Regions from separate parts of the Paenibacillus sp. PDC88 genome, predicted to be linked through region 1. Evidence: riboswitches for the same ligand, from Rfam matches in the RefSeq annotation. Region 1 holds a riboswitch; each other region holds the start of a gene.

Region 1 (7,526 bases):
AACATTCATCTCGGGTCGCAGGCGACAGGTACCTGGAGAGAATTAAGCGAGCAGGAGAAATCGGAGTTAGGGAAGCTATTGAATTACAAGCTGTTCTAAACAAGTATGAGCAATGACCATATAAGAAAGCCTCCATCAAGAGTGGAGGCTTTCTCATTTATTTGACCTATTCGCTGTTCGGTTGATTAATTACTCCACACTCATCGTGTTAGAGCTGCCTGTGTATTTTCGAATAATTGAAATTTCGACACGTCGATTCTGGGCTCGCCCTTCTGGTGTATCATTAGAAGCGACAGGGTGATATTCACCATAACCGCTAGGTGTAAATTTCGAAGGATCCAAATTCGTGTTCAGCAGCATAATTTTCAAGAAATTTAATGCCCGGTCGCTGCTAAGATCCCAGTTGTCATTGTATTGTGCATTGTTGATAGGCATATTATCCGTGTGACCGGTAACAATGACATCATAGTCAGGAAATTGCTGAAGCATGCGGGATATATTCTTAGCTAGAACTCTTGCCTCGGGCTTCACTATCGCTTGCCCTGAAGCAAAGACAGCATTGTCCGCGATGGTGATCATAAGCTGTGATTGATTGAGCTTGGTATCCAGCTGATCAGTGAGACCATTCTTGCTTATATATTGATCGAGCTGCTTCTTCAGCTTCTCCAGCTCTTCCTGCTCTTGCTTCGCGAGCTGAGCCTCTTGAGAAGTCTCCGGATTTTTGGGCGGAGTCGATTCATTGCCTAAGTCCATGCTGGGATCGGTGGGGAAGGCAGACTTGTTATCCAGAACGCCTGTACCGCCATTAAGTGCACTGCTTAGAGCACTCGCCATTTGTTCAAACTTCTGAGCGTCAATGGAGCTCATGGAGAACAAAGTGATAAACAAGGCAAGAAGCAATGTCATGAGGTCAGAGTAGGGCAGCAGCCAGCTTTCGTCTACATGCTCTTCATGCTCTTCATGTCTTTTCTTAGTCTTTTTCACCTGTACTTCCCTCCTTGCTTGCAAGCTCTGCACGTTCGCTCGGGGTCAGGAATACGGACAACTTCTGATTGATCGCAATGGTGGATACACCGGATTGGATGGACAACAGACCTTCGACCATCATTAATTTAAGCTCGGCTTCTTTTTTGGAAATACGCTTGAGCTTATTCGCAATAGGGTGCCAGAGCACATATCCTGTAAATATACCTAACAGGGTCGCAATAAAGGCAGCAGCGATGGCATGAGCCAGCTTGTCCATATCACTCAGATCGCCAAGGGCGGCGATAAGACCGACAACCGCGCCAAGAACACCAAGCGTAGGAGCATACATACCCATTTGAGAAAAGATCAATGCACCTGTCTTGTGTCGTTCCTCTGTTGCGTGAATGTCCTCCATCAAGACGTCACTGACAAATTCCTGATCATTGCCGTCTATAATCATACGCATCCCGCTGCGCAGGAAATTATCGTCAATTTCGTCTACTTTTGCCTCGAGTGCGAGGAGTCCTTCGCGACGTGTAATGGATGCCCACTCCGAGAACATGCTGATCAGTGATACCTTATCAATCATCTTCTGCTTCATGAAGACAATCTTAAACAGCTTGGGTATTTTTTTGACCTCTGACATGGGGAAGGCCATAAAAATGGTAGCTATCGTACCACCGAAAATAATCAGGTAAGCTGCAGGGTTGTTCACCAAATTAATAAGTGGTGCACCCTTAAAGATCATACCTACAACTAGGGACACTAACCCTAGTATCAGTCCAATAATTGTTGAAATTTCCATCATACACCTCATCCATGAGATTTAATCTGAATCCTTTCAAGATATCCCTTTGATTTATAATATTTATCGACACGTTATTCATTTTTGTGAAGGGTTAATTTTCCGGTATAATAGAAACACGATACTAAAAATGGAGTGAACACACATATGGGCGTAAAACATGGACGTGAGTATAGCGACATATTAGAAGATTTGATAAAGGCTATTGCAAAAATTCCGGATCGATATACTTTCTTCGAGATGGAAGAAGAGGACTGGGAGCGGCTTGGAGCCGCAGACCGACGCGAGGTGGATGAAGCGCTTGCAGAAGATTTGTTCTACGCGCTGGGAAGCGAATCCATGATCACGGTTGGAAGTGGGGTCGTGATTCACGATAAGGAAAATCATCGTCTGAATATATTGATAGGCGAGGATGAACTGGACTTTGTAACCCTGATTTAGGGCTAATGGGGCGCTGGAATTAGGATCGCTTACATGATAAGATGGAACACGATAAGCCGTTTACCAGATAGCAAACGGTTCCTTATTGTAAGATATCAGTAAATATAGAGATAGAATTGCACCTAAGCTTGCTGATATGCTTAGCATTCTTTTACTGCATTTATTGCAGTGCCTGTATTTACGTGAGGCACCGGGTCTGCTGAATGTAAGTACGTCTTATCAAGGAGGTTAGATTGAAGCGATGGTCTTTACACAAGAGGAAGTAGAAGCTCATCTAGATAAACTTGAGGGCTGGGAATACGAAGAGGGGCGCTGGATTGTCCGTAAGTTCACGTTTACCAGCTTCATGAAGGGGATTGCCTTTGTTGATGAAGTCGGATTAATATCCGAAGCATTCAATCATCACCCTTTTATCACCATCGATCATAAAGTGGTCACACTGCGGCTCACTTCATGGGATGATGGAGGAATAACAGCGATCGATATTAAAGAAGCACAACAATATAATGAAGCTTACGATAGAATGATGCAAAATTAAGCTGCAATGGAATTAACAAAACACGCCTGTAGGAGTGCGTTCTGATGACAGATACAAACTCTTGCAGGCGTGTTTTATTTAAGTTATATGATTCTACTTCTTCTCGGCCAGCCACAAAGCAAGGTTCGCAATCTCTTCTTCTGTGAGCTGACCTTCAAACGCCGGCATCCCGCCGCTTGTGCCTTCACTAATAATCTGGTACAGCTTATTGGCATCATGCTCTGCACCAATGGTTTGCAGTGACGGTCCCATACCGCCTTCCAGTTGGTTACCGTGACAAGTAATACAGCTTGCCTTCGCCTTCTCCTCAGCAGCCGCAGCGTCTAGCGTTACCTCGGGCATTGCCGGAGGCTGTTCCTCTTCAGCCACATGTTCTCTTCCTGGAACCGTAAACATTAACACGAGGGCAAAAGCGCAAGCGAAGAAAAATAACCCACTCATGATCCATTTCTTCATTCGTTGTGTCCTCCTACTATGTACAATCCTTCATTTATTATAAAGGATCATGAACCTGCTTCATAGTATTTTATGGTAAATATTTAAACAAAAGTTAGGAGAGACAATCATGTCTATTTGAGTTTTACTCCGGTATACACCATACAGAAGAACAACTTAGGACCCTCCGGTGTAAGACGCTCATAGGTATCATGAATGGTAAATCCCGCTTTTTCATAAGTGCGGATCGCTCTTTTATTCCAGGTGAGAACTTCAAGATCAATCTCATTCTGCGGCTGCCGGGAAGCAGCCTCCTGTACAATGGTGCTTACAAAGGGAGCCCCTAACCCCTGCCCACACAGGTCAGGTCTCAAGCCTAGACCAAGCCGGGTCACACCGGCTAGAGGAAATAATTGTGCGAAGCCATATAGCTCACCAGTATCATTTACAATGGATAAATACTGTGTATCTCGGAGCTTAGGGTCGCCGAATTCAATCTCAAGTGCCTTCATCTGCTCCCAGGGCAGCCAGCCGTATATGTTATAAGGAGGTTCGTACTGCCAAGTGCAGATCTCAGCTGCATGCTCTTCACTCATAGGAAGGGCATGAAAGGTCGTTCCTTTCTGCGTCATGTCATCGTCTCCTTTGCCATCCCTCATCCAATAGTCATCCCTAATATAATATAAAAAGCCCGAAGATGGATTACTATTTAGTAATCTAATCTTCGAGCTATAGGGTCGTTCCAGCACAATGTTGCTTAATCTAATGCAGCAGTTTCGTATTCTTCCGTACTCATGATACGTTTTGCACCAATGTAACGTTTCTCATAGTAGCTCTCGTCCAGCTTGCTGATAATAACTCCTTTGGAGGAGGAAGCATGTGCAAATTTACCGTCACCTACGAAGATGCCGACATGGGATACACCATTTCCGCTTGTGTTAAAAAATACAAGGTCGCCAGGTCTCATCTCAGAACGGGATACAGACTTGCCCATTTTGTATTGAGAACCAGATTGATGAGGCAGATCGATGCCGAGTTTATCAAATACATACATGGTAAAACCAGAGCAATCAAATCCGTTTAAAGTCGTACCGCCATATTTATATTCGGTTCCCTTAGCGTTATCAATGACCTTGTCCATTTTGGAATCGGCGAATGCACTTCCTGTTCCGATGGAGAATGCAATAGCAAGACTCAGTGCTGCAGCAGTTAGTGACTTTTTCAAGAAAAAATAATCCCCTTCCAATGCCTGCGAGGTTAGCTTAAGGATTCGGTAGAAGGTTCCCCTATGATCACTTACGTTGCGAGATCAATTCACCCATAAAAGTGGTTCCCCCGCTTCCCAGATGCCAGGAATTTGGCTGTTCTAATGATGTGCACCTGTGAAAGTCGCTCACTCTTGTAAGACTATGTACTTAGTTAGTTAGTAAAAGTTACAACAATTATTACAAAGTTGTTACTAGAAGTTCTGGGCCTATTGTAACAGAGATTGTGTAAATTTGGCAATCGTTTTTTAGATAAAATATTACAAAAAACAAGCCTCACTCTAGGAAAAGAGCGAGACTTGTGAACTTTTTTGACGTTAAGCAGTCGGACTTAATTTCTGCTATGAAAGCGTTGTATTCGCGCTGGAGTGCGGTTTGGACAAGAGAGGTAGGATATTAATTGAGACAATAAATTCAGGCATCTTCGCTATTGGATCGCCAAATACTGAATTGAGAACTAATCTTCCATACATTGATGAGTGATCGAACGAGATGATAAGACTGCTGAAGAATCAGGGCTAAAAGTCCTGTCCATATGAGAGATACGGCCGTGAAAGCACTGAACAGCAGAATGGCAAGTGTGCTAAGTGTCAGGGCAACTCCAGTGACAGGAAGTGCATGACGGAGGCAGATCCATACAGCACCAAGGCCGCTTCGATTGCCTGTCAGTCCAAACTGGACATATAGGAGCAGCTGCTTGATGATGTAGGCATAAACGATCCATAAGATGACGTAAGGAGCCGCCTGCAGAAGAAGATTCTGATTGTAGACTGCATTCATGAGAATGGGGAGCACCTTTGGAAGGATCCAGTAGGCAGGCAGCAGCAGCAATATGATCTCAATGAGATAGAGTAACGATGTCTTTTTCCAGTGCTTAAGTGTCCCTCGAAAAAAGGAGAAGCCTTTGGTGCTTGACTCTTCATGAAGGCTGTGGAACAGACCCGCCCGAATCAGTGGAGTAATGAGCATCCTTAAAATGAACATGAGGACAAGCAGCCATACATATTCATGGACTGTGGAGCTGGTGCTCAAGCTGATCTGCCCCTCTAACCAGAACAAGATCTGGCTGAGCTCATGAGGAGGGGGATCTGGATAGCGCATAAGCAAGGGGATGACCGCAGAGGACACGACTTTGTACAGAAGAACACCCCATAGCAGCTGGTACAGAAACAAGAAGATGACGATTAGAAAATGACGCTTCACTAACTTAAAACCTTCGGAGAGATAAGATTTCATCCACTATACACCTCACCATGACAGACTTCCGAGCAAGAGCTCCAACACTTTGGTAATACTGATATTAAACCGGGTCTCCAATACTTCATCTCCTTCAGCTTTTAAGTAGTTGTTCATATGCTTGTTCTCAAGTGTGATGGAGTACTCAGGATCAACCATTGCCCAATCCAGCGGAGATTTGTAAGTCAGGTTGTAGATGATTTCTCCACCTTTACCGTCCCATACCTTGCGAATCATATGCCCGTCTGCAAAAGTAAATACGATAGGAATCTCTGAGTAATCGCCTGCATTCTTCGCCACTCTGATCGAGGAAATATAGCTTGGCTCCTCGGATGTCCCCTGTTCCTTGATGGCGATGGAATCTACGGAGAAATCAGCCATTTGGCTGCCATAAATATATTGGTCAAAATAGGTGTCCCACGATCTGCGGGTAACCTGCTCTACAACCTTTTGGAATTGAGCAGTCGTCGGATGCTTGAACCGATACTTGGCTGCATAGGTAGCCATAATCTGATCCATCTTCTTGGTACCAACCTGCTGTTCTATACCCAGGAGGACGAGTTTGCCTCTTGTGTATACATTCTCTGCATAGTGATTATGAGAGTCATACTTCCAGGCTTCCTGTGTAAGTGGAGCAGGCGAGCTCATCGATGCAGATTGCAGCGGCAGATTGGGAGTTAGACCATATTCCTGTTCCATTAGGCGATCTTCTGCATAGGAGGTGAATGCTTCATCCAGCCAAGCTTCTTCAAATTCATTGCTCGCGATCATGCCATAGAAATATTGATGGCCAATCTCGTGAATGACGGTTCTCTCGAGCTCATAACCAGGAGAGGTGTCATCCGCGCCAAAGGCAGTAATCAGTGTCGGATATTCCATTCCTCCCGCGCCATTCGCTTCTATAGGAGGAACAACGATGGACAGGGTAGAGTAAGGGTACCTTCCGTACCAGTCGCTGTAATTAGAAAGTGCAGATTTGGCTGCGTAAAAATAGCGATCCTTCAGATCCGCATGAGCCGGATCAAGATACAGCTTAATGCGTACTCCCGGAACATTTGGTGAGGAGAATGGCTCCTCAGCTACGATAAAGTTCGGTGAAGCCGCCCAGGCAAAATCATGAACATCATCAGCATAGAACTGGTAAACCCTCTGGCCATCCTGCTTCGTATAAGGCTTGGTCGGGAATCCGGTTGCAGCCACGATATAATCTTCGGGGACCTTTATCCGTACACTGTAAATTCCGAAGTCGGAATAGAATTCTGAGTTCCCGTGATATTGGTGGAGGTTCCATCCTTCGGTTGTCCGATTACGTCTGCCAGCAGGCTCGTAGACACTTATTTTAGGAAACCACTGACCTGCCATGACAAATTCATCTGCTGTACCCATCCGGGCAAAAATTTTAGGCAGCTCGACTTCAAAGGCTATGTTCAATGTAATGCTTTCGCCTCCTTTGACAGGCTTGGGCAGACGAACCTTCACAAGACTGCGGTCGTTCATATTGCCATCGTCCGGCTGAACATACTGAATGCGGTGTAATAGGGACAATCCTTCTATCGTTTTGATCTCGGTAAGCTTCATGGAGCCATAGCCGTCCTTCGGCATAACATCACCTCGAAGCTTTCCGCCGGACTCCTTCATAAAGGTTGTCTGATCAGAGGAGAAAGCATTGGGATATAGATGAAAATATAATTCATTTACGGTTTTGGTTCCCGGATGAGTCCAGGTCATGATGGAGGTGCCTTTTAAAGTGTTCTCTTCGGTCAGCTGCACGTCAATGTGATATTCGACAATGCGGTCGCTCAGCACTTCAGCTCGAGGAGTTTGAACGCTTTCCTGTACC
Region 2 (7,526 bases), on a different contig from region 1:
ATTCTGGTTCAAATATTTTTATTTCACGGTTTTTCACTTCTTCCACTACACCCTTAGAAATAGGATGTTCAGATTGAGCTTCTAGGGAGCCCACAAGAGTAAGAATTTCAGTCTCTGTATATCCCGAGGCAGGTAAAATATCGGTTATTCCAAATCTACCTTGAGTTAGTGTTCCTGTTTTATCAAATACGACAGCGTTCAATTTTCGAGCTTCTTCAAAGGCAGTGCGGTTACGTATCAATAACCCTTTTTTCGCTGCTATTGCGGTGGTAGTAGATACAACAAGAGGTACAGCTAAACCCAAAGCATGTGGGCACGCAATAATCATGACAGTTACCATTCGCTGTATTGCGAAATTAAAACTGTAACCTAATGAGAGCCACACGAGTAAGGTTGTTAACCCAGCACCTAAAGCGACATAAAACAACCATTTTGCTGCACGATCTGACAAATTTTGAGTTTTAGATTTAGATTCCTGGGCTTCCTTAACCAGCGAAATAACTTGGGATAGGTAACCCTTTTCGCCGCTATTAGTTACGGTTACAGTTAATGCTCCTTCACCGTTAATAGCTCCTCCAATAAGTCTATCTCCAGGATTTTTGATAACAGGGACAGATTCTCCTGTAAGCATGGATTCATCAAGCGATGATTGTCCTTTGACAACGATACCATCTACTGGAATTCGTTCCCCGGGTTTTATCAAAATTTTCTGATCTGGGCGTAACTCCGACACGCGTACTTCCTTGATGATTCCATCAACAGTAATAAGATGTGCTTCAGAGGGTATTAGTTTCACTAATTCCTCAAGCGCATTAGATGCACCTAAAATAGATTTCATTTCTAGCCAATGACCGAGCAACATTATAACAATAAGAGTTGCTAGTTCCCAAAAGAAATCTACATTAGTCAACCCGATGACGATTAATGAACTGTATACGTAAGCTACAACGATAGCTAGCGAAATTAACGTCATCATTCCTGGGTTCTTTTGTTTTAGTTCCCGATATGCACCAACTAGAAAAGGCCTACCTCCATAAAAGAAGACAAAGGAAGACAGTAGAAACAGCAGGACAGTGTCATATGGGAAACGCCAATTTACACCAATTGACATCTGAATCATGGGCGATAAAGCTATGATAGGAATGGTGATAATTAGTGAAATACAAAAGCGTCTCTTAAAATCATCTACATGATGACCGGCATGCTTATCCCCACTATGATGGTGCTCGGCACCATGCTTCTCACTTTCGTGCCCTTGCGTATGATTGTTCAGTGATTGATGTTTCACGCTTTTTTTGGGGTCATTATACATTGAATTCACCTCGTCATAGGATCTTTAGTGTGAAGTAATAGATAAGAAAGTAGGACTACATCACGTAGTATTTTTACCCATTAAGACTAAATTAAACATGTACAATGTATTTAGTTTAGATTTTTATTTGCATTCTTTTCACGAGGATACAATAAAGGAATTTTATAGGAGATGGAAAGATGCGATAAAATGCAAACTAATTTTAACTAAAATTATGTAATTTGTGTTCAATAACAAGACCAATATCTTATATTTTTATTAAGCTTTCTTCACAAATTCTACATAAATTTGGGTTATATAATATTCAATCCTACAAAAGGTTTCAAGTCCTAGTAAAGCAATGAGAAGATTTGGTTTCCGGATATTTTAAAACAGTTTGAAAGGTGATGATTGACACTAAAACATAAATCTTGGATTTTGTTCATGAACAATACCAAAATGTATTTGAAGAATACTGACCTTGTATGGTGGATCGATGGCAGGCATGCAAGGTAAACGAATAGCGTTTATGCACGAGAGACCGTGCCGATATTTATTATGAAGTATGTGCAGATGTGGTGAGGCTTGTTGAGGTAAAAACAAACTGAATAATCAACAATGTAATCTTTCTAAAATGAATGGAGGTTTGTATTGTTGAATGCACCTTTCCTTCCTTTATAGTAGAGTGAGTTAACTGATTCTGCATTTTGTAATCTGTCTCTTAGAGTTTTTTCATGGAAATTGAAATTAAATTAGTTACAAAATTGTTATTTATATATAATCAACAACTATAAAAAGAATGTGGAATTTTTCATTTCATTTTTCTAGATATTGCAGCGATTTGAATGAAAATTGTCATGAAATGAAATAAAAGATGGATTTGAAGGATGTGATTGACAACATATACGAAAATGTACTACATTATGTAGGGTTACAAAAAATTAATTTTTTTGCCTAGTTTCATTTTTGAAAACGGGGGATTCATTCTGAGTGAATTATTCTTGACTGGAAAGGATAAAGGGACCTTCTACCGAACTCTTAACTAACTCTTAACTAACTCCGTAGGCATCCGAAGGGAGAATATGTGTTTGAAGAAATTCATGATATCGTTAATTGGTTCTGCTTTAATTTTATCTGCCGGTGCGACCAATGCATTTGCTGATGATCAATCCAAATTGCGTTCAGAAGTAAGTCAAGTTGTAGGTACCCAGTACAAGTGGGGGGGGACTTCAGTTTCAAGTGGATTTGATTGTTCGGGATTTATATTATACATTTTTGATAAATTCAATTTGAATCTGCCTCGTACCTCAAATGCCCAAGCAAAAACTGGTACCCCGGTATCAAAGAATAATCTAAAACCTGGTGACTTGGTATTCTTTAATACAAGTGGTGCTGGTATATCACATGCGGGGATATATATCGGGAGTGGGCAATTTGCTCATTCTTCCAGCAGTAAAGGTGTAAGAATTAGTAGACTAACTGAGAAATATTACAAGGATCGATACGTTACAGCAAGACGTACCATCTCTAAACAAAGTTATACAAAAATGGTCAGTGTATTGCACTAATACGATTTGTAATTAAACAAGCCCAGGTAATTATGATATGATCCCCTCATAGTAGACAGAAAAAAGCAAGCACATTACTCTGTCTATTATGGGGGGATTTATTATGGGGGAAATTAGAAAAACGTATGATATAGCGTTCAAGAAAAAAGCGGTGGATTTATACTTGAAAGATGGCATGGGCTACAAAACGGTTGCAAAAGAGCTAGGAATCGATCACTCTTTGGTACGCCGTTGGGTGGAGCATTTTAAAATTGAAGGAATAACAGGGCTTAAAGAAAAATGTGGATTAGCAAAAGGTCCTGGTAAAGGTAGACCACGAACAAGAACTGAAGATCCTGAGACTAAAATAAAACGGCTTGAAGCTGAAAATGAATTGCTAAAAAAGCTCTTAAAGATGTGAAAGGTGGAATGGATTTAGTACCTTGTAACAAAAAGTTTGCTGTGATTGAGGAGTTGACCAAAAACGGATATAGCGTCCTCCTTCTTTGTCGACTCGCTCAAGTCTCGAGGAGTGGATATTACCGATGGATAAAAAGGCAAAAGTTCACCTCACCTAAGCAACTTGAGAATAGACAGATTAAAAAGAAGATAGCGGAATGCTATAAAGAGGTACGAGGAATTTACGGATATCGACGGGTCAGAGTATGGATTAAAAAGAAATACGGACTACGAGTAAATCACAAACGAATCCAACGATTGATGAACGGGATGGGGATTCAAGCGGTCGTCCGCAAGAAAAAACTTTATTATGGGAAACGAGAAGCCTATGTGATCTCGAGTAATCTTCTAAACAGAGAATTTAGAGCTTCAAAACCAAATGAGAAATGGGTCACCGACATTACCTATTTAATATTCAACGGGCAGAGACTATACTTATCAGCTATTAAAGACTTGTATAACAACGAAATTATCTCCTATCAGATCAGTCGAAGAAATGATCTCAAGCTTGTGATGGATACCCTCACAAAGGCAAGAAAAAAACAAAAAGTTGAAGGAATTCTCCTACATAGTGACCAAGGGTTCCAGTATACCTCTCGCCAATATAACCAACGTCTTAAAAGATACGGGATGATTGCCAGTATGTCGAGAAAAGGGAATTGTTGGGATAACGCATGTATGGAGAACTTTTTTAGTCATTTTAAATCGGAGTGTTTTAATCTATACACTTTTCGTACTAGTAAGGAAGTAGAGCATGCCGTCCAACGGTACATCCATTTCTACAACCACCAACGTTTTCAACAGAAACTAAACAACCTAAGCCCGTATGAATATCGGACTCAGGTTGCTTAATGATGCTTTTAAATTACTGTCTACTTGACAGGGGTCAGTTCATTACGGGTTTGTTTTTTACTATCTATTCTAGCTTTAGATATTTTTTAACAAAGTCTTTGTTAAAGAGGATGTATCATCAATAAAAATTATGCATTTGGACAACAACAGAAATATCAAAATCAAAAATTGACTAGTCCTAACAATTAGACTACAATTTGTAGTGTAATTGTTGTTAAAATATTGAATTCATTAAACTCCCCTCTGCTTTTAAACACTACATGCTTTTTTAGTTTAAAGGAAGGCACCCAGTCATTCTCCTAGTTACAACCGTTGTGGGTATAGAGTTGCACGTTACCATTTGGAATAAAACTATTCTATTACCATACAGATAATACCCAATTAGCTTTAGGTTTCTGAAATTAAAAGAATCAGCATTGTAGGTAAGGTTCTATGAGCTGTTTGTGTATTAATAGAGCCACCCTCACTAAGGCCACTATCTTGAAACTGAACACCTGCAACAGATCATTAAACAAAATGTAGATATAATCCGTTTAGTTTCTACGAACAAACCTTATTTAATAGGCTTAAACGCCATTAGTGCAGCGATTCGTTGGTAGTTCTATGACATTTACTGAATAAGAATGAGACTAGTAAGTATCTCTAATACTATTAAGCATGACTTATAGTTCTATCGCAGATATTATGATCGAACAAATTATAATAAGCGGCATTGGTAAATGGAATAATCTAAATCATGTTGTTGGTATGTTAAAGGATAACCGAAATTGAAATCGATAACTCAAGAAAATATGAACAATTTATTCGCATTGTGGCACCAGTTTTTATACCCGACCCGACTCGTTAAGTGGAAGCAGATTCTAAATCTAATTTGAAGATTCTTAAAGTTAGAACCTCTCATTTTGAAATTCTTCATAGACTTTTTATTAAATACTTTGTGAGAAAGTGATCATAAAATCTACACTTATACTGATTATAATAGAATATTATTTAATAATAAGTTAGGAGACTGATTATTATGAATAAAAGTTTAGAAGAAAAAGGGAAAGGAAATTCTTCAGGGATAGGCACTTTATTTTCTGTTGTTATGATTGTTTTGATTGGTTTTGCTGTATGGGGAAATGTGAAAAAGCCAAATGATACAACGATTGATACACTGAATGCGGACTCTAATACGCATCCACACATATTTAGCTACTCACCTGGTAATGAAACGGTCTGGGTAGGCACTCATACAGGTGTTTATGAACTTAATAACGATAAGTTTCAAAGGACACTTTTTGAACTTCGTTCAAATGATATTATGGGCTTGGAAATTGATCCACGTAATCCCAAAAGGATCTTTGTATCCGGTCATGGTTTTGTGAAAAGGTCAGTAGATGGCGGGAAGACATGGCAGGTTATAGAAAACGGACTACCAAACCTAGCAAAACCTGATGAACCTGATGCCCATTATTTAACGATGGATCCGGACGACTCCAATCATTTATTTGTAATGTTAGCAGGTGAAGGTGAAAACCTTTATGAAACAAAGGACGGCGGAAATACATGGCGGAGTATAACGAGTTTACCAGCTGGTGCGTATTCCATCTCAATGATTTCAGGTGCTCCATCATCAATTTTGGCTGCAACCGAAGCGGGGCTTATCCGATATGACATCCAAAGTGGAACCGTTCGAGAAAATCAATTAACCAATGGGCCTGTTTATCAAGTTTTAACTTTACCTAACAACGAAGTTGTCATCATGACAGAGAGTGGATTCCAAAAATCAATAGATTTTAAAACATGGTCAGCAATAGACGTTAAATTAAATGGGGAAATGCCACTAGGTATTAAATCAGCTAAAGAGGATGGCAGCCGTCTGGTGATTATTACGGATAGATATTCTGTTTATGAAAGCAGTAACGGTGGAGAGAACTGGACTAAAACGAAATAACGATTCAACCTCTGCAATTGACAGCAATAATTATTATTACTACAATCTCTAGTGATAGAGGTGAGAAAATGAAAATCAAAAAATTTAATGTTCACGAACATGGTTTGAACCAATTTTTCGGGCCGCTCGAGGCAAAGGTCATGGAGATCTTATGGGCCAGTGAAAGAACAACGATTCGAGATGTTCAAACGATTTTAAACCATGAAGAACCGCTCTCATTCAATACTGTGATGACCGTTATGAATCGATTAATAGAGAAGGGACTTCTCCAAAAAAATTCTCATGGAAGTGGCAGGGGTAAAACCACCTTTTATGAACCTTTACAAACCAAAGAGCAGTTCTTATCAGACCAAACTAAAGAGGTTACACAAGGACTAATCCGTGAATTTGGAGAGTTGGTTGTTGGTCATATGATAGATGCATTGGATGAGGCAGATCCTAAATTGATCTCTAAGCTACAGCATAAACTGAATCAAATGAATCACAGGAGTTAATCATGAAATCGACTGCAAAGACAAATTCAATTTTTTTTGTCATGCTACTCACTGGATCATTTGTCTTAATCCAGATGGGTTGGTATATGGCCCATCAAGTATTAGGTGTTCCAGTAAATTGGAACATTATTCAATATTGTTTAACCGTTATACAAGAAGACACCTTGGGTCATGACATCATCAAAGTTTTATTTAATCTTGTCATTATTTATACGGTGGTGCGCCTAGCTGGTAGGATTAGTAGTCAATTATTCTTGACTTGGAAATGGATGCGTAATTTTAAGGGGAATAGGGATTTACAACATATGTCATACCTTAATTATGTATATCGGGATTGGAATACTGAAATTATTGTTATTAAAGATGATGCCTTTATTGCTCTGTCAATGGGTATTTGGAATCCACGTATCATCATTTCAACGGGGCTAATTAACATGTTCAACCAAGAGGAAGTCAGAGCCATATTACTTCACGAATGGTACCACTGCAGGAGACGTGATCCGCTTCAAATGTTCTTGGTAGTTTTGTTAACGGAAAGCATGGGATATATCCCCCTATTAAAAACGTTAAGCAAAGAATTTACAACAAGGAACGAACTTCTTGCTGATAGGTTTGCTCTGACTCATATGAAAACGGAGTATCATTTAGGAAGTGTGTTGTTGAAACTATCCAATTTAGTGAATGTTCGAAATGTCATAGTGGCTGTGCCCTTCGCTAACACAGCATTGAACTACCGAATATTACAAGTTCTGCAACCAAATCAACCCATCGATATTCCTTTTACTTATCGCAATTCTCTTTTGTTAACTGTAGTTATTTTTCTCATCATGATTGGCTTGATATCGGGCGGATGTTCATAAGCTGCCCTTTTTTGCATATAAACACTACTGAATGTAGTTTTTTTGATTGTTATATAGAGTTGATGAATACGTAAGGAAATACTTAAT
Region 3 (7,526 bases), on a different contig from region 1:
CACTTTGTTACCAGGACGTACAAGGATGATATCACCAACCAAAACCTCGTCTACTGACATTGTTAATTCCTGGCCATCACGAATAACTAGAGCTGTCTTTGCCTGAAGTCCCATCAAAGATTTAATAGCTTCTGAAGTGCGTCCTTTTGCTTGGGCTTCAAACAATTTACCCATGACAACCAATGTAATGAGAACCGCACTTGTCTCAAAATACAAAGAAGGACCATGATGCATATCACTGCCGTTTAAGTACCAATCCATTGTTAAATATAAACTGTAAAAATAAGCTGCAGAAGTACCTAGCGAGATTAGTACATCCATATTCGCACTGCCGTTACGAAGAGCTTTATAGGCGCCAACGTAAAAATGCCAACCTATATAAAATTGCACTGGTGTTGCAAGTATTAATTGAAACCATGGATTCATAAAGATCTCCGGCATGTAAATCCAAGATGTGAAGGAGAAATGGGCAACCATACTCCACAACAACGGCAATGATAGGATTGCTGAGATGAGTAACCGTTGTTTCTGGCGCTTAGTTTCTTTTTCCCGATGATCTCCAGCAGATTCGTTTTCATTCTTTAAGATGGCTTTGTAGCCTAGCTGGTTGACTTTGTTTTGCATATCAGAAACTGATATTTCATCAGGAGAATACTCAACCCGTGCCGATTCTAAAGCAAAATTGACGGTTGCATTCGTTACGCCGGGCAACTTTCCTAGACCTTTCTCTATCCGGTTGGCACATGCAGCGCAGGTCATACCCTCAAGCTGAAATTGAGCGACTTCGCTTACCGTTTCGTAACCCAACTTACGGATGGTTTGCTCAAAATTCTCAATACTTATTTTAGTAGGATCATAATTAACACTTGCTTTTTCCAAAGCAAAGTTGACGTTTGCTGTAGTCACACCATCAAGTTTGCTCAATCCTTTTTCAATGCGATTTGCGCAGGCGGCACAAGTCATGCCGCTCACCCGCAAAGTTGTTTGTTTTATTGGAGTTGAACTTGTTTCCAATGTACTCACTCTCCGTCCATTAAAATTCACATAACATCATATCCTTGTTCTTCAATGGTTTCTTTAATTTGATCTAATGTTATCTTGTCTTCGTTATAGGTTATCTCCACAGCATTGCTGTTCAAATCCACCTTTCCAGATACCCCTATACTTTTCAGTGCACCTTCGATGGAGTTCACACAATGCTGACAACTCATTCCCTCAACTTGCAAAGTCATATTTTTCATTTTAAATTCTCCCTTCAATATCATTTTTTATAGTGTTTCCCTATAGATAAAAATTAATTAATTTATATACCCCCCCTCCCTATATTAGATTCTTTTTTAAAGGGCCTTGTTAAAAGGTCCCTTTAATTCATCATTTATTTCTGTTTCAATTTACTATACCCCCATGGGGTATGTCAAGATACAAAGTTCTAATTATCAAAAACCAGGTATTCGCTGATTATAAGACTTGAGTTGTATAAATATATCCTATAACATAAAAGATACTTCGTTATTTAAACATCTATTTCAATACAAAACACGAGGAGTATATAGAATCATGATTACAGTATTAATAATAGACGATGAACAGAGAATGTTGGATTTATTGTCTCTTTATCTTACCCCCCTAGGGTATAAATGTATCAAAGTAAACTCAGCTGTAGATGCACTAATTTATTTGAAATCAAATCAAGTAGACATAATTTTATTAGATATAATGATGCCAGATATGGATGGTTGGGAAGCATGCGAGAAAATTAGAAAAAATTCGAGTATTCCAATCATTATGCTTACCGCACGGAGTGAAAAATCTGATATTGTAAAGGGATTAAATATCGGTGCTGACGATTATGTAATGAAACCATTTGATGATACTGAATTGGTAGCAAGGATAGAAGCCGTACTTCGGAGGGGAAAGACTGAAGAAGGAATAAATGGGTTATCTTTTAAAGGCTTATCCTTGATAAAAGATTCGTTTGAAGCCCTTTATAAGAATATAAAGATTGAATTAACCCCTAAAGAGTTTTATATGGTTGATCTTTTCCTCAATAATCAAAACAGGGTTTTCTCAAGAGAACATCTAATCAGTAAGATTTGGGGATATGATGTTTTTATCGATGATCGTACCATTGATTCTCACGTTCGAAATATACGCAAAAAACTTCGAGAAGCAGATTTTCCTGCTGATGATTATTTACACACCGTATGGGGGGTCGGGTATAAATGGACAAGTGATAAAAATAAATCATAGAAAATAAAAGCAGAAGAAGGCTTGTAAGATGCTCTCTTCTGCTTTTGTTTAAGACAAATCACTCAGCAGCTGGTGCTAACTCATTTTCTGTTACCCATTTATGATTCTTAACTTCTTCGCTACCTGTAGTTGGGGTAAAATCAATCATATACACCGTTGTTCTTTCAGCAGAGTCAATTTTTACAGTTGCACCCTCCATACCTTCCATGTGAGATGCCTCTGTTTGCACTTCAGCCCCAGGCGCTAATGGTTCTTCACCTGCATCAATTAGTTCTTCATGAATTACCCATTTATGATTTTCTACGGGTTCTCCACCTGTAGTCGGGGTATAAGAAATCGCATAGGCTGTAGTATCATAAGCACCAACAATAGTTGCTTCAGCGCCTTTCATTCCCTCCATATGCCCTTCTTTAATAATTGCTTTAGTACCGACAGGATACTTAGGATTTTCTGCTTCCTTTAGATACTCTGGTACTTCACCTGAAGTCGAATGGTTCATCTCAGAGTGATCCATTCCTGTATTTTCTTCTGTACCTTGATTCATGTCCGTATTTCCATTTTGATTTTCATCATTAGCGCCACCGCACGCAGAAAGCATGAGCGCTGTGATTAGTGTAATAATACCGATCATCAATTTTTTGTTTTTGAACATAATTAATTCCTCCTTTATTTACCCTCACTATAACCACTAAATTTGCAGAAAATATGGAGCAGTTAGACATAAAACCTTACAGACGACACATTTTTAATTAAACAAATTCCAAAGTCATTTTAAATATTTCCTGGAAGGTGTACATAATATACATAAAAAAGTTATTTTGAAATAAGAATTTTCTTCTAAAAAATTAAGAAAAGAGCACTAGCAAAGTGCTCTTCTCTAATATTCCTTTTCTAAATACACTTCAAATCTTGTTCCTTTCCCTACTTCACTAGATACACGAATAGATCCATTGTGTAACTCAACCAACATTTTCGTTATGGCAAGTCCTAGACCGGTTCCTCCATGTTCTCTCGACCTTGATTTCTCGACCCGGTAAAATCTTTCAAATAAGAAGGGTAGTTCTTCTTTTGAAATTCCTGATCCCGTATCTGTAACCGAAATACATACCATATTATTATTAACTTGCTGTGCTGATACTTCTATAGAGCCCTCCTTCGTATACCGAATGGAGTTATCCAATAAGTTCAAAAAGATTTGTTCAAGTCGACCAGGATCCCCACTAACTATAAACGTTGAGTCGATATGATTTTTAATTGTTATCCCTTTGTTCTCCGCTCTCATTGACACTTTATTGACAACTTGTTCTATAATTTTACTGATACATACCGAATCTTTATATAGTGTCAATTTACCTTCTTCCATCTTAGATAAATCGAATAAATCAATAATCAAGCGATTAAGCCGTTTAGCTTCCTGTGATATGATCTCTAAGTACTTTTTCATATCTTCTTCCGTCTCATAAAGTCCCTTTGATATTACGTTCGCATAACCTTCAAGGTACATAATCGGTGTTTTAAGTTCGTGTGAGATATTAGCAAAAAACTCAGTACGTGTATCTTGATATCGTTGCAGGTCTTTTGCAAGATCATTTATTGCAGCTGCTAATGAACCAATTTCATCCTTAGTACTCACTTCTACTCTACTATCAAGATGACCAGCAGCTATTTTTCTAGTAGCTTTCTCCATTTGAACCAAAGGTCCAGACATCTTTCTTGATAAAAAAAATGAAACACCCACCGCTATGATAAAACCGATCAATCCAGTTAAACATAAGAGCTGCCTCACCTCCAGTATAGAGGCATTAACGATATCAAGAGAAGAAATCACAAGAACTCCACCCCCAATATCCAACAATGGTTTACCAGAGATTAGGTAGGATTCTCCATTCTCAGCACTATAGTTTATCATTAATGATTCTCCGTTAAGCAATCTATTGATTTCAGTTGCGGTAATGAAATTTACATGATTATTAGAGGCCTTACTTGATTTTCCTAATAATTCCCCTTGCCTATCTAAAACAAAGATCTCCACCTTCGAAAATTCTGCCATAGTGGATATCAAATCTGTAGGTATGCTCTTACTAGAATGTACCATTTCAACAAAATGAGATGCCATTTCGGCCACATCTTGTTCTGATTTTTGATAATACATATTCGAAAAGATTTTATCAACGACATATCCCAAGGAAAGCAGAACCACTAACAGCAGAGATACGATAATAATTCCTAATTTAAAAGCTATTCGATTCATTTTGATGACCACCGTTCTATTAATTTTTCCAGATATATGACTTAAATTATTTATCAAATATTTCAAGTAGTAATGTTTTTCAAAATTCTATTGTAATTTCGAAACCCATGATCTCCTTAAAACCCAAACGTTTATCCACCATAAGCATAAGATTGTTTATTATTATTATACGCCTGAACTTTGAATATTTTGTGCATAAGCCATGACTTACCGATTTAAAGTTCTTAGTTCTGGCTATAGTTAGCTTTTCAAAGTGATATTTATACTTCGAACTAATCATTGATTAAATTAGCTTTTAGAAAATAGATTTTTTATTTTCACTCGTTATCTCCACATATTCTGCACATTTTTGGTTAATTTACATTCAAGTCCTTGAGTATGTATCGAGGATTAATTGTAAATAGTAATTACGTATGTAAAAAATTAATCACTGAAAGGAGAATGGAAATGTCACATGAACAGTATAAACAATGTATAGAGGAATGCTTACGATGTATGGTGACTTGTAATCACTGCTACGATGCTTGTTTAAAAGAAGAAGACATTAAAATGATGGCAGAATGTATTCGTCTAGATCGGCTATGTGCCGACATCTGCTCTTTTGCTGCAACAGCAATGAGCAGCAATTCACCATTTATCAAAGAAATTTGCTCATTGTGTGCTGAGATATGCCAAGCATGTGGTGATGAGTGCAAAAAACATAGTCATGACCATTGCCAAAAATGTGCGGAAGCTTGTTTTAAATGTGCAGATGCATGTCGTAACATGGCTGCATAACATAAAAAAGTATACTACTTTTATAACCGCTCCCAGTAACTGGAGCGGTTATTTTTGATTAAATCTGAAACAGTTTTTGAAATAAAAAAAGACATATTAATTACAAATTTGTTATGATATTACCTGTCATAAAATATGACCCACTTCTTGTTAAGTTGTCGATTATTTATGAAAAACCTTTCTAAATTAAATAAATCCTCATGAAATCATAAGAAGCAACAAATTTTACAGGTTATAATTGACAAGTCTCGATTTATACACTACAGTTATTAGTGTTACAATATTTTAATTATTTTGCCGAATTTAAATTTATTTAAAACGGGGGAACCACTTTGGGTGAATTGTTCAAAATAGTGTTGAATATAGGTAACCTTCTACCGAATCCTTAAGCTAACTCCGTAGGCATCGAAGGGAGAATATTATACTTGAAAAAAATTATCATGTCTTTATTAGGGTCTGTTATTATTATTTCTTCTGGTACCACAAGTGCATTTGCTGATGACAAATCAAAATTACAATCAGAAGTCAGCCAAGTGGTAGGAACACCTTATAAATGGGGAGGAACGACCGCAGCAAGTGGCTTTGATTGCTCCGGCTTCATATTATACATATTTGATAAATTTAATCAAAACCTTCCTAGAACCTCAGCTGCTCAAGCTAAAACAGGCACTGCGGTAGCAAAAAGCAATTTAAGAACTGGGGATTTAGTTTTCTTCAATACAAGTGGAAAGGGAATATCTCATGCGGGAATTTACATAGGGGATGGACAATTTGCTCATTCTTCGAGCAGTAAAGGAGTAAGAGTAAGTAAACTCTCGGAAACATACTACAAGCAACGGTACGTTACAGCCAGAAGAACAATTGATGATAAGAGTTTTTCTAATATGGTTGATGACTCTCATTAAAGAGGGAAGGACAAGCTATATTTACAACCCCGCCCTTATGAAGGGGTTTTGACTGAATTATTTCGAATCAAATTTTGATACACAATCTGCCCGGCATCTTCATGAAATAAGCAGCCGATCGCTATGACCCATACGTTCTTACGTTTCCCGTTACTTAACGAAATGAAGCACCTGAAAAACAGAAACTGATTTGAACAAATTACAGTAATAACTTAAGTCTCTGTGCACATAAAAAACTCTACATTTTTTCTTTATAGATGCCACTTACCCCCGGATATTAACTTCCGGGGGTAAGTGGCGTCGGGAGATCTTAGTATATACTTTGCCTTGGATTCAATATTACTTTATAAATAGACTCTTAGTATAAAGAGAGAAAGTGCATTGATAAGTGTTAACTCGGTTTAAAGCATACGATGGTTCAGTTACCAAGTTCTCGAATTTATCGAAACCGTAGGTTGAGATTGCTTTTTCAGTAAGCCTGGTGTCGACACTTTACTCCATTAGCTACATTATCTGAAATAAAAAAATCGGATATTAGCTGGCACAAAATTAGCTAGTTACATATAGTGGGGTAAGCGTAAATATCGGGAACACAAATACAGTAACAAAAATATTTGCAACTGAAGCTCCGATGTTTCTAACACTGAAAAGGGTGTTCGGCCGTCGTTGTGCAGATTAGAGCAGTATAGAATGAAACGATTTAATGAGTATTTAGCTGGCGTACCTTGCTGGACACGCTATGATAAATACCTTTATCTTTTCAAAGCGTATAACTGTGATGTGTAGACGCTACATTGATCACTATGGACATTTTTCATTTTTATACTCCACTCTATTTTCTGTTGCAATGTAGAAAGCCCTATCAAGTACAGAGCTTTCTATTATATTATTTGATTTATTCAGTTGAACGAGGTGCTTCGGTTAACCCGATTTCTGCATCGTATGCATCAAATATTTTTCGAGCAATGGGCGCAGCGCTCATAGAGCCGTATCCCCCTTCTGGAACAACTACTGCAACGGCAAGTTTAGGATTTTCACGCGGTGCAAATGCGATGAACACGCCATTTTCAACATTTATGGCTTCACCATCTTTATATATCGTCTGTTGGGAGGTACCTGTTTTCCGGGCAAAGTCATATGGAAATCCTGAAAAAGCAACATCTACATTTGTAGCCATTCCCCTGTGAATGGTTTCCCAATAAGCTTCATTAAACTCCACTTCATTAAGAATTTTAGGATCGATTCTTTCGACTACATTTCCGCTTGAGTCCCTTATTTCTTTAACTAAATGCGGTTCCATTCGTTTACCTTTGTTAGCTAACATAACTGCATATTGTGCGAGC
Region 4 (7,526 bases), on a different contig from region 1:
GAAGAATATTCGGCAGCGTAATCCGGAACATCTGCTGAAGTCTTGATGCACCATCAATCTGGGCTGACTCGTACTGATCCTGATCAATTCCTGATATGGCCGCAAGATAGATGATGGCTCCCCAGCCTGTTGATTTCCAAATATCTGTGAGCAGGAGCATCGGCACGAAGGTATCCTCTGATCCCAGGAAATTAATCGTTGGCAGGCCGACTAATGCAAGCGCACTGTTCACTAGTCCATCGTAGGCGAGGACATTGATGACAATACCTGAGACGATAATCCAGGATAGAAAGTGCGGGAACGTAAATACCGTCTGGAATATTTTTTTCGTTCTTCGCATCCGAAGCTCATTCAGCATCAGTGCCAGCAATATCGGAAACGGGAACTGGACGACCAGCTTCAAAATGTTGATATATAACGTTCGCCATACCGCATCAATAAAGGCAGGGTCTCTGAACACGTATTCAAAATTCTCGAAGCCGACCCAAGGACTTCCCCATATGCCCAGGTTCGCTTTATATTCCTTGAATGCGAGCGATAACCCGCCCATCGGCAGATAAGCAAACAGGATGAGCCAGATTAACCCTGGTATGAGCAGGGTATAAGTCATACGGTGTTTCCAGATCTCTGAGAACAGTCTTCGGCTTCTGGTTGGATCTGGCTTCACTTTTTTACCAGACCCAGACTCTAGAGCAGCTGGTTTCAATTTGCATCTCCTCACTCTTCATAGATCTAATCTTCTTAAGCTTCTTCACAAAGAAATTCAAAAGCAGTACCTAAATGCCTTTCCCAGAAAGACCAGTCATGAGCTCCCGGGCTCTCTACATACTTGAATTTATAAGTTGAATGATTCATATAAGCGGCAAATTCTCGATTCATGTCTACAAAAGGATCGTCACTCCCGCAGCAGCAAAGTATGGATGGGAGTTTCTTCCCTTCTTCAGCCCGCTCGCGGGCAAGCGCATACAAATCCTCTTGTGATTGAACCTCAAGATTTATACCGAATACACCTTGCATTTCCTTGATCATGTCAGAGGTCATGTCACTTCTATGCAGTCTCTGCTGGATATCCGTCACCCCTGAAAATGAAACGACTTTACGGTAACGTTCTGGATAAGTCAGCCCGCATTTGAGTGCTCCGTATCCTCCCATCGACAATCCTGCGACATAAGTCAGTTCGGGATCCTGGTTCATGTGGATGAGATTGGCACAAGTCCTGGGCAGCTCCTCCGTGATGTAATAAAAATAATCCAGCCCATGCGCCATATCGGTGTAGTAGCTTCTATTGGCCTCCGGCATGATAACTGTGCATCCATATTTCTGCGCATACGTCTCAATTGTGGTCATACGATGCCAAGTGCTCGCATTATCTCCTGCACCGTGCAGCAAATAAAGCGTGTACTTCGGTCGTTCCCCGTATTCTGTTGGAGAGATGACATGGATGCTTGTCGTCATACGGAGCGTCGGCGAACCTGTCTCTATTGCTATATAGGCCATAAAACCTCCTTTCTGATCCACTTTTTCGAATCGTTTCACCATACTATTATACGGTTATTCCTCTGTTTTACGTTAATACAGTCATTTGGAAGCGCTTGCTTCGAATCGTTTCGATTCCTATCATAATCTCTTCGCTTAAAGATTGTCAATGCAGTTTATACTGTTTTTTTACCAATCTCTAAAAAGCACAGCTGAAGATATTGACTTTCAAATGACCCTGTAATACCATATTTCACGAAATTCAGAGGACTGGAATCAATCTCCTAATCTCCCTCAAGCTGATTTATGAAATTGATTCCCTGTTCTAAACGTTTCGAAGCTATGACTTGTACTGAAACCAGTGTCAGAACACTGCTGGCGAATTAGGAATGGAGGAAACTATGATACGTACATTGAGCGGCTTTGAGAAGAAGATTAGATCACAAGACTTAAATGTCTTTTCGATTCGTGTGCTGCAGGATGGCGGGCTGGTTGGAGAATGGAACCGTGATCAAGACATGCGTCGTCAGCAACATTCTATCAGCAAATCATTTACATGCATGGCCGCTGGTCTTGCCATTGAGGAAGGAAAGCTCACACTGGATACAAAGCTCGGTGAATTTTTCAATTACAACACCACTTACCGCTCTCAGGATCCGCAGCTCCCTTCTCCTGATGAGCTCACCCTTTATGATTTGTTACGGATGTCTTCAGGGCATGACTCTCCACCGCTATGGCTGCCGGAGCGGCAGTCACTGACGGAGAAGGATTGGGCAAAATACTATTTATCCCTGCCGCTGAACCGCCCTCCCGGCAAACAGTTTACTTACAGCAGCGGCGATACCTTCATGATCTCGGCGTTGATTCAAGCAGCCGTCGGTGAGACGGTCCACCGTTATTTGAACTCCCGTTTGTTTGATCCTCTGGGTATACATCACGTGGAATGGGAAACCTCGCCTCTCGGAGTCACATTGGGATGCGCAGGTCTCGTGATCAGCACCGAAGAATTAAGCAGATTCGGCCAAATGCTGCTGGATGAGGGGGCTTATGAGGGCAAGCAGCTGGTGCCTGCAGAATGGATTCAATTTGTGACTCGCAAGCATATTGATTCTGTCGGTGAGGGAGACTGGTCGCTCGGCTATGGCTGTCAGTTTTGGATGTGTTCTCACGGAGCATATCGAGGGGATGGTGCACACGGCCAGCTGCTCGTTATCATACCGGACCGGAGAGCCGTGATTGCTGTTAACAGTGAGGAAGATCGTATACAGTCTATCCTTGACGCAGTGTGGGAAGATGTCCTGCCTATTTTAGAATAAAGCCGCCTGACTCATTCTTGAACCAACTCCCTGAACGCAGGAAAACTGCACCCCAGCTGTTAGCTTGCGGCTAACCATTGGAGCGCAGTTCCTGCACAGCAGCTACTATCTGCTGTATAAGCCTCAGTTTATTATTAGGTTTATAGAAGCAGGGCCGTCAGTGCGTTCAGATCATTCACAGTATAGTCCGGCGTATCCTTATCATCAGTGGAAGGCTGATAGCGGCCGTAACCCTGCATAATTCGAATCGTAATCATTCCAAGTGATTTGGCTGGGATAATATCATTATCAATACGATCGCCGATCATGATGGATTCCGAGGGCTCAGCTCCGGCTGTTTTCAATGCATATTGATATAAGCGCACATCTGGTTTAGACAAGCCTTGTTCGGCCGAACACGCGATAACATCCACATAAGAACGAAGTCCATATTTCTCCAGCCGCGCTTCCGTACCCGGACTTTGGTTAGCCACGATACCGATCCTATAGCGTTCACCCAGCTGCTCAAGAACAGACCGAGCTTCAGCGTAAGGCTCCTCAAGCTCCTTTTGAAACTTAAGCCTAGGCTTGATATACTCTCTGTCCTCCTCGGAAGGCACAAGCTCCGAAATCGCATACTGCATGGGAGAAGCTATGTAATTGGAATAGCTCTGAATAAATTTGCTGCGTACGTCCTCCATTGTAATGTTATACCCGAGTCCATTTGCTTCTCTCACAAATTGGCCGATAATGTGATCAACGGGAACCCATTCATTTACGAGTGTATCTCCTATATCAAAAAAGAGCCATTTCACATGATCAAACTTCCCCATAATGCCATTCTCTACCTTTCTATCTGTAAATATAGAAAAAGAGACCCATGCTTATATCACGAGTCTCACATGCTATGTTTCCTTTAACTCCAGTATATCAATCCTGTATCTAATTACGCAAACTGTATAGTAAGCACCTACACTAGCCATAAGCCGCAGCCTCCTGCTTCTATCGCTGTGTGCGTGCAGATCAATTAATTAACGGCAGCCCGTTCTCCATTTAACAGAAATCCTACTTCGCCCTTGATTGTAAAAATAACGTGGTCTGCGCCCATACCGCGGTATACTCCGCGAGGATGATTCAGCTGTGTAATAATGGTAATCGGCTTACGTGTCCAGGGTCTGCATATTTGCAAAAACCGGCAGGTCAGATTCAAGCTGTTCTCAAAAATAAAAATACGTCCTACCGCCGCATTAGGCAGCAGCCATTTACTTGTAAACGCCGTATCCATACGTATAATGTGCTCTACTCCAAGCCGTTTGACCTGCTTCTCTTCCTGTGCACTGTTCGTCAGAACAGCAAAAGAAAGCTTCTTGTACATTAATAATCGAATAAAATTTCTGGCCGCTTCATTTGGCGCCGTAACTAAAATAACTTCATCACTCATTACAATCATTTCCTCCCTGTAATAGAAAAAGACAACAAAAAAAGAACACCGACGATCAAAGGCATGCCCGGTGCTCTCCCACCTATATATCAGAACATGGCAAAACATGACCTGTGATATAGGCGCTACTCGGCTTGCTGCCTCTCCCTTTGTTACGCTTACGAGGTTAGCTGTCGGATTCGGACAAGAGAGATTGCCCTATTCACGGCAATAGCCATGAAATTCACCCCATGGATCGATGCATCCACATCTGGGTCCCCCGCTTTTTGGATCAACAAAAATTCAGCGCATAAATAAAACCACAGAGGATTAAACCTCTGTGGCTGATCGCTCACAAGATTTATCATTCCTCTCTCAAACGTTGGCACAGACGATACCTAGAGAATATTCACGTTAAGCTAAGTGAAGGAAAGAACCTTGCATCTCTTCCACATCTCTAGTTCAGCTCTGTACAGCTTACGAGGTTAGCTGTCGGATTCGGACGGTGAGAGTCGTCCTATCTGTTCCTGATGATTCCATATGACATTCCACATGAATCTTCGGTTCAGAATTCACCCCATGCATCGTGTATCATTCGGCTCTCACACCGAATCAAGCACGCTGCCTTACTCTGGTTCCCCCGCTCTCCGCCATATTAGGCAGAAATTAAGCGATCATAGCAATGAGAAACTATTTAAATAAACGGTTGTTCGTTTGCTCAAGATTTACGATATGAATCATACACCCGTTGAAAATCGATGTAAAGCTCCTTCAGCGGCTCATCTTGACGATTTAGCGTTGTTTTTGGATAGAATAAGAGTAAAACATTCATCAATATGCATGCAGCTTATCTGTTCTCAGTTTATCTCGTTATTTCGTTTAATTCTAATGCCTAAGTTTACCTTCGACAATCGTCCTCCTCAATTCTTAAGCTTTGTTTGACTTTCTCCATATATTGTTTAAAATTAAATTGTTATCAATATATATAAAGAGATTGATGAGGAACGGCAATACAAGCATCATTTATATTCCAAATTTATAGAAAGGATGGATGAAGGCATGTCGATTTATCAATACCAAGTGAATACACTTAAAGGCCAGAAGTTAAGTATGGAGGAGTACAAAGGAAAAGTACTCTTGATCGTAAATACAGCAAGCAAGTGCGGATTAACCCCTCAATACAAAGGACTGCAGGAGCTATATGACAAATTCAATGACCAGTCCTTTGAAATTCTCGGTTTCCCCAGCAACCAATTTGCCGAACAAGAACCAGGCTCAAATGATGAAATCGCGGAGTTCTGTCAAATGAACTATGGTGTGAGCTTCCCGATGTTTGAGAAGATTAAAGTCAACGGAGATGAGGCACATCCGCTATTCAAGCACTTGAAGGACAATGCACCAGGTATACTTGGCTCCAAAGCAATTAAGTGGAATTTCACCAAATTCCTTATCGATCAGAACGGAAATATTGTAAAAAGATACAGTCCACAAACGACACCGGACAAGATTGAATCGGATATCGCCAAGCTGTTAAAATGAGTATTCTGCATGTAATCCCCGTCGAAACCCACAATGGGAGCAAAAAAAAGAGCTTGAAGCAAATTGCTTCAAGCTCTTTCGTATGATGCGGTCGAGAGGACTCGAACCTCCACGGGTATACACCCACTACCCCCTCAAGATAGCGTGTCTGCCATTCCACCACGACCGCGCATCTTGTATAGCATTTTCTTGCCAACAAAATATATTATACACACTTATCAATCATAAGTAAAGTGATTATTTTAAAATATATTTTTTAATTTTTAGAGAAGGCTGTAAAGTTAAGTCAGTGTTAATATATATTACATTAAAAATAGGTATTTAACTGTTTATAGGATATTATTCCGTTTTATTATTGACATTATAAGGATGTTTATGTGAAAATACATATCAAACATAACGATATTCAAAGATAAATTGACATATACATAACATTCAAATTCACCCAAGATGGTTATCGCGTTTAACACAATAAGGGGGCGAATCTGGTGAACAGAGGAAATAAGCTTCTTGATTATGTAAAACTGCTTGATTCCTCACTTCAAGTCGGAGGATTCTCTCATTCCTTCGGACTTAAGTCATACATCGAGGAAGGTACGATCCAAACGACTACCGACCTGGAGACATTCATGCGATGTGAGCTGCATCCAAGTCTTGTGCAGTTGGAAGGCATGGCAATCAAGGCCATCTACACAGCAGTAGAGCAGAAGGATGAGTGGAGAATCGCCCTCATTGATAAGATGCTTCACGTCAAGCGAACCCCTGCTTACAAACGGGAATCCTCCAGAGCCATGGGAAAACGCCTCATCAAACTGTCTAAAGCGCTGCATCCATGGATGGACTTTGAGCATTTCGAAGCTCTTATCCATCGATATGATGCTGTCGGCTCACTCCCCGTCGTTCATGCCTGGATCAATACTCAGCTTGAGGTTACCGCCGACGATGCAGCTTCCGGTTATCTTCATGCTGCCAAGGATGTATGCCTGATTCACGCAAGACGACTATTAAAAATCGAAACCTGCGATCTCAACGCCTTGTCCAGCGTACTGGACAGTGACCTCGAAGAAGAATGGAACAGAGCCAGAAGCGCAAACCTCCAGCCCTTCCAGAGCTCAATTCTGTCAATGCAATCCCTCATACCGGGCTTTCCCTTCCACGAATCCGGTATTGAACATACAAGAGCTTAAGCCTAAGGCCCCTCCAGCTCACCTCTTCAGGGCCTCCCAAGCCCCTCCCTATCTAAAGCACGCCTGGCCCCCTCCTCTGCCAGCGTGCTTTTTTTCGTCATAATTCCACCTTACGCTGTCGCAAAAGAACGACGTATGTAAGTGATTAATGATTGTTAGATGACGCAAGAACGTATATAATATGATCAACCTTTTTTTTGGAAGAAACTCAATCTCAACACAACACCTCTGATCCATTAAAAATGTCAATATAAGTGTAGGGAGAGACTACTATTGTCCGAAGCCGAACCCTTTTTTATAAAGACCTCGTCCGAAGATTTCAAGTCAACCATTGTCATTATTGACGCTTACGGAACGATATGCTCGTACAACCATCCTCTGCCCGAGAAGATGTCCCGTTATGAATGTATTACCAGTACCAATTGGCTGGGTTCTAATTATTTCAATCTAATGGCGTCATTTCCAGGGGCGTGTCCACACAGCATGAATAACATTATCAATCAACTCAAAGAAGTACTAAACAACAACATGGCAGGCTATGTGTGCGAAGTCAGGATACTGCGGGACAACAGTTACATTTGGCTTCGTCTGGAGGCGTCTCTATATGAA

What was found. A riboswitch is a leader RNA that binds a small molecule or an ion and turns the genes downstream of it on or off. The one in region 1 is predicted to bind cyclic di-AMP.
Region 2: linked by a shared signal. The riboswitch ahead of BLW49_RS23460 (C40 family peptidase) and the one ahead of BLW49_RS27360 (C40 family peptidase) in region 1 are both predicted to bind cyclic di-AMP.
Region 3: linked by a shared signal. The riboswitch ahead of BLW49_RS23385 (C40 family peptidase) and the one ahead of BLW49_RS27360 (C40 family peptidase) in region 1 are both predicted to bind cyclic di-AMP.
Region 4: linked by a shared signal. The riboswitch ahead of BLW49_RS18100 (hypothetical protein) and the one ahead of BLW49_RS27360 (C40 family peptidase) in region 1 are both predicted to bind cyclic di-AMP.

The regions. Positions count from the first base shown of each region.
Region 1 is NZ_FNNT01000019.1:13,257-20,782, forward strand. Features, by position in the region: gene BLW49_RS27325 (pseudouridine synthase) at 1-99, shown strand, start outside; gene motB (flagellar motor protein MotB) at 190-984, opposite strand; gene motA (flagellar motor stator protein MotA) at 971-1,771, opposite strand; gene BLW49_RS27340 (hypothetical protein) at 1,919-2,212, shown strand; gene BLW49_RS27345 (4a-hydroxytetrahydrobiopterin dehydratase) at 2,454-2,750, shown strand; gene BLW49_RS27350 (c-type cytochrome) at 2,844-3,206, opposite strand; gene BLW49_RS27355 (GNAT family N-acetyltransferase) at 3,320-3,817, opposite strand; gene BLW49_RS27360 (C40 family peptidase) at 3,943-4,410, opposite strand; cyclic di-AMP (ydaO/yuaA leader) riboswitch at 4,417-4,558, opposite strand; gene BLW49_RS27365 (hypothetical protein) at 4,865-5,686, opposite strand; gene BLW49_RS27370 (M1 family metallopeptidase) at 5,699-7,526, opposite strand, start outside.
Region 2 is NZ_FNNT01000010.1:38,285-45,810, reverse strand. Features, by position in the region: gene BLW49_RS23465 (copper-translocating P-type ATPase) at 1-1,312, opposite strand, end outside; cyclic di-AMP (ydaO/yuaA leader) riboswitch at 2,233-2,375, shown strand; gene BLW49_RS23460 (C40 family peptidase) at 2,380-2,859, shown strand; gene BLW49_RS23455 (transposase) at 2,963-3,259, shown strand; gene BLW49_RS29545 (IS3 family transposase) at 3,268-4,149, shown strand; gene BLW49_RS23445 (WD40/YVTN/BNR-like repeat-containing protein) at 5,168-6,085, shown strand; gene BLW49_RS23440 (BlaI/MecI/CopY family transcriptional regulator) at 6,154-6,579, shown strand; gene BLW49_RS23435 (M56 family metallopeptidase) at 6,582-7,439, shown strand.
Region 3 is NZ_FNNT01000010.1:18,553-26,078, forward strand. Features, by position in the region: gene BLW49_RS23355 (heavy metal translocating P-type ATPase) at 1-1,014, opposite strand, end outside; gene BLW49_RS23360 (copper ion binding protein) at 1,041-1,241, opposite strand; gene BLW49_RS23365 (response regulator transcription factor) at 1,558-2,250, shown strand; gene BLW49_RS23370 (YdhK family protein) at 2,309-2,902, opposite strand; gene BLW49_RS23375 (sensor histidine kinase) at 3,128-4,501, opposite strand; gene BLW49_RS23380 (four-helix bundle copper-binding protein) at 4,949-5,278, shown strand; cyclic di-AMP (ydaO/yuaA leader) riboswitch at 5,564-5,698, shown strand; gene BLW49_RS23385 (C40 family peptidase) at 5,704-6,183, shown strand; gene BLW49_RS23390 (peptidoglycan D,D-transpeptidase FtsI family protein) at 7,079-7,526, opposite strand, start outside.
Region 4 is NZ_FNNT01000006.1:38,156-45,681, forward strand. Features, by position in the region: gene BLW49_RS18080 (ABC transporter permease) at 1-706, opposite strand, end outside; gene BLW49_RS18085 (alpha/beta hydrolase) at 742-1,497, opposite strand; gene BLW49_RS18090 (serine hydrolase domain-containing protein) at 1,878-2,792, shown strand; gene BLW49_RS18095 (HAD family hydrolase) at 2,933-3,586, opposite strand; gene BLW49_RS18100 (hypothetical protein) at 3,799-4,212, opposite strand; cyclic di-AMP (ydaO/yuaA leader) riboswitch at 4,353-4,510, opposite strand; cyclic di-AMP (ydaO/yuaA leader) riboswitch at 4,651-4,874, opposite strand; gene BLW49_RS18105 (glutathione peroxidase) at 5,251-5,730, shown strand; tRNA gene BLW49_RS18110 (tRNA-Leu) at 5,817-5,899, opposite strand; gene BLW49_RS18115 (urease accessory protein UreF) at 6,219-6,917, shown strand; gene BLW49_RS18120 (nitrogen regulation protein NR(II)) at 7,191-7,526, shown strand, end outside.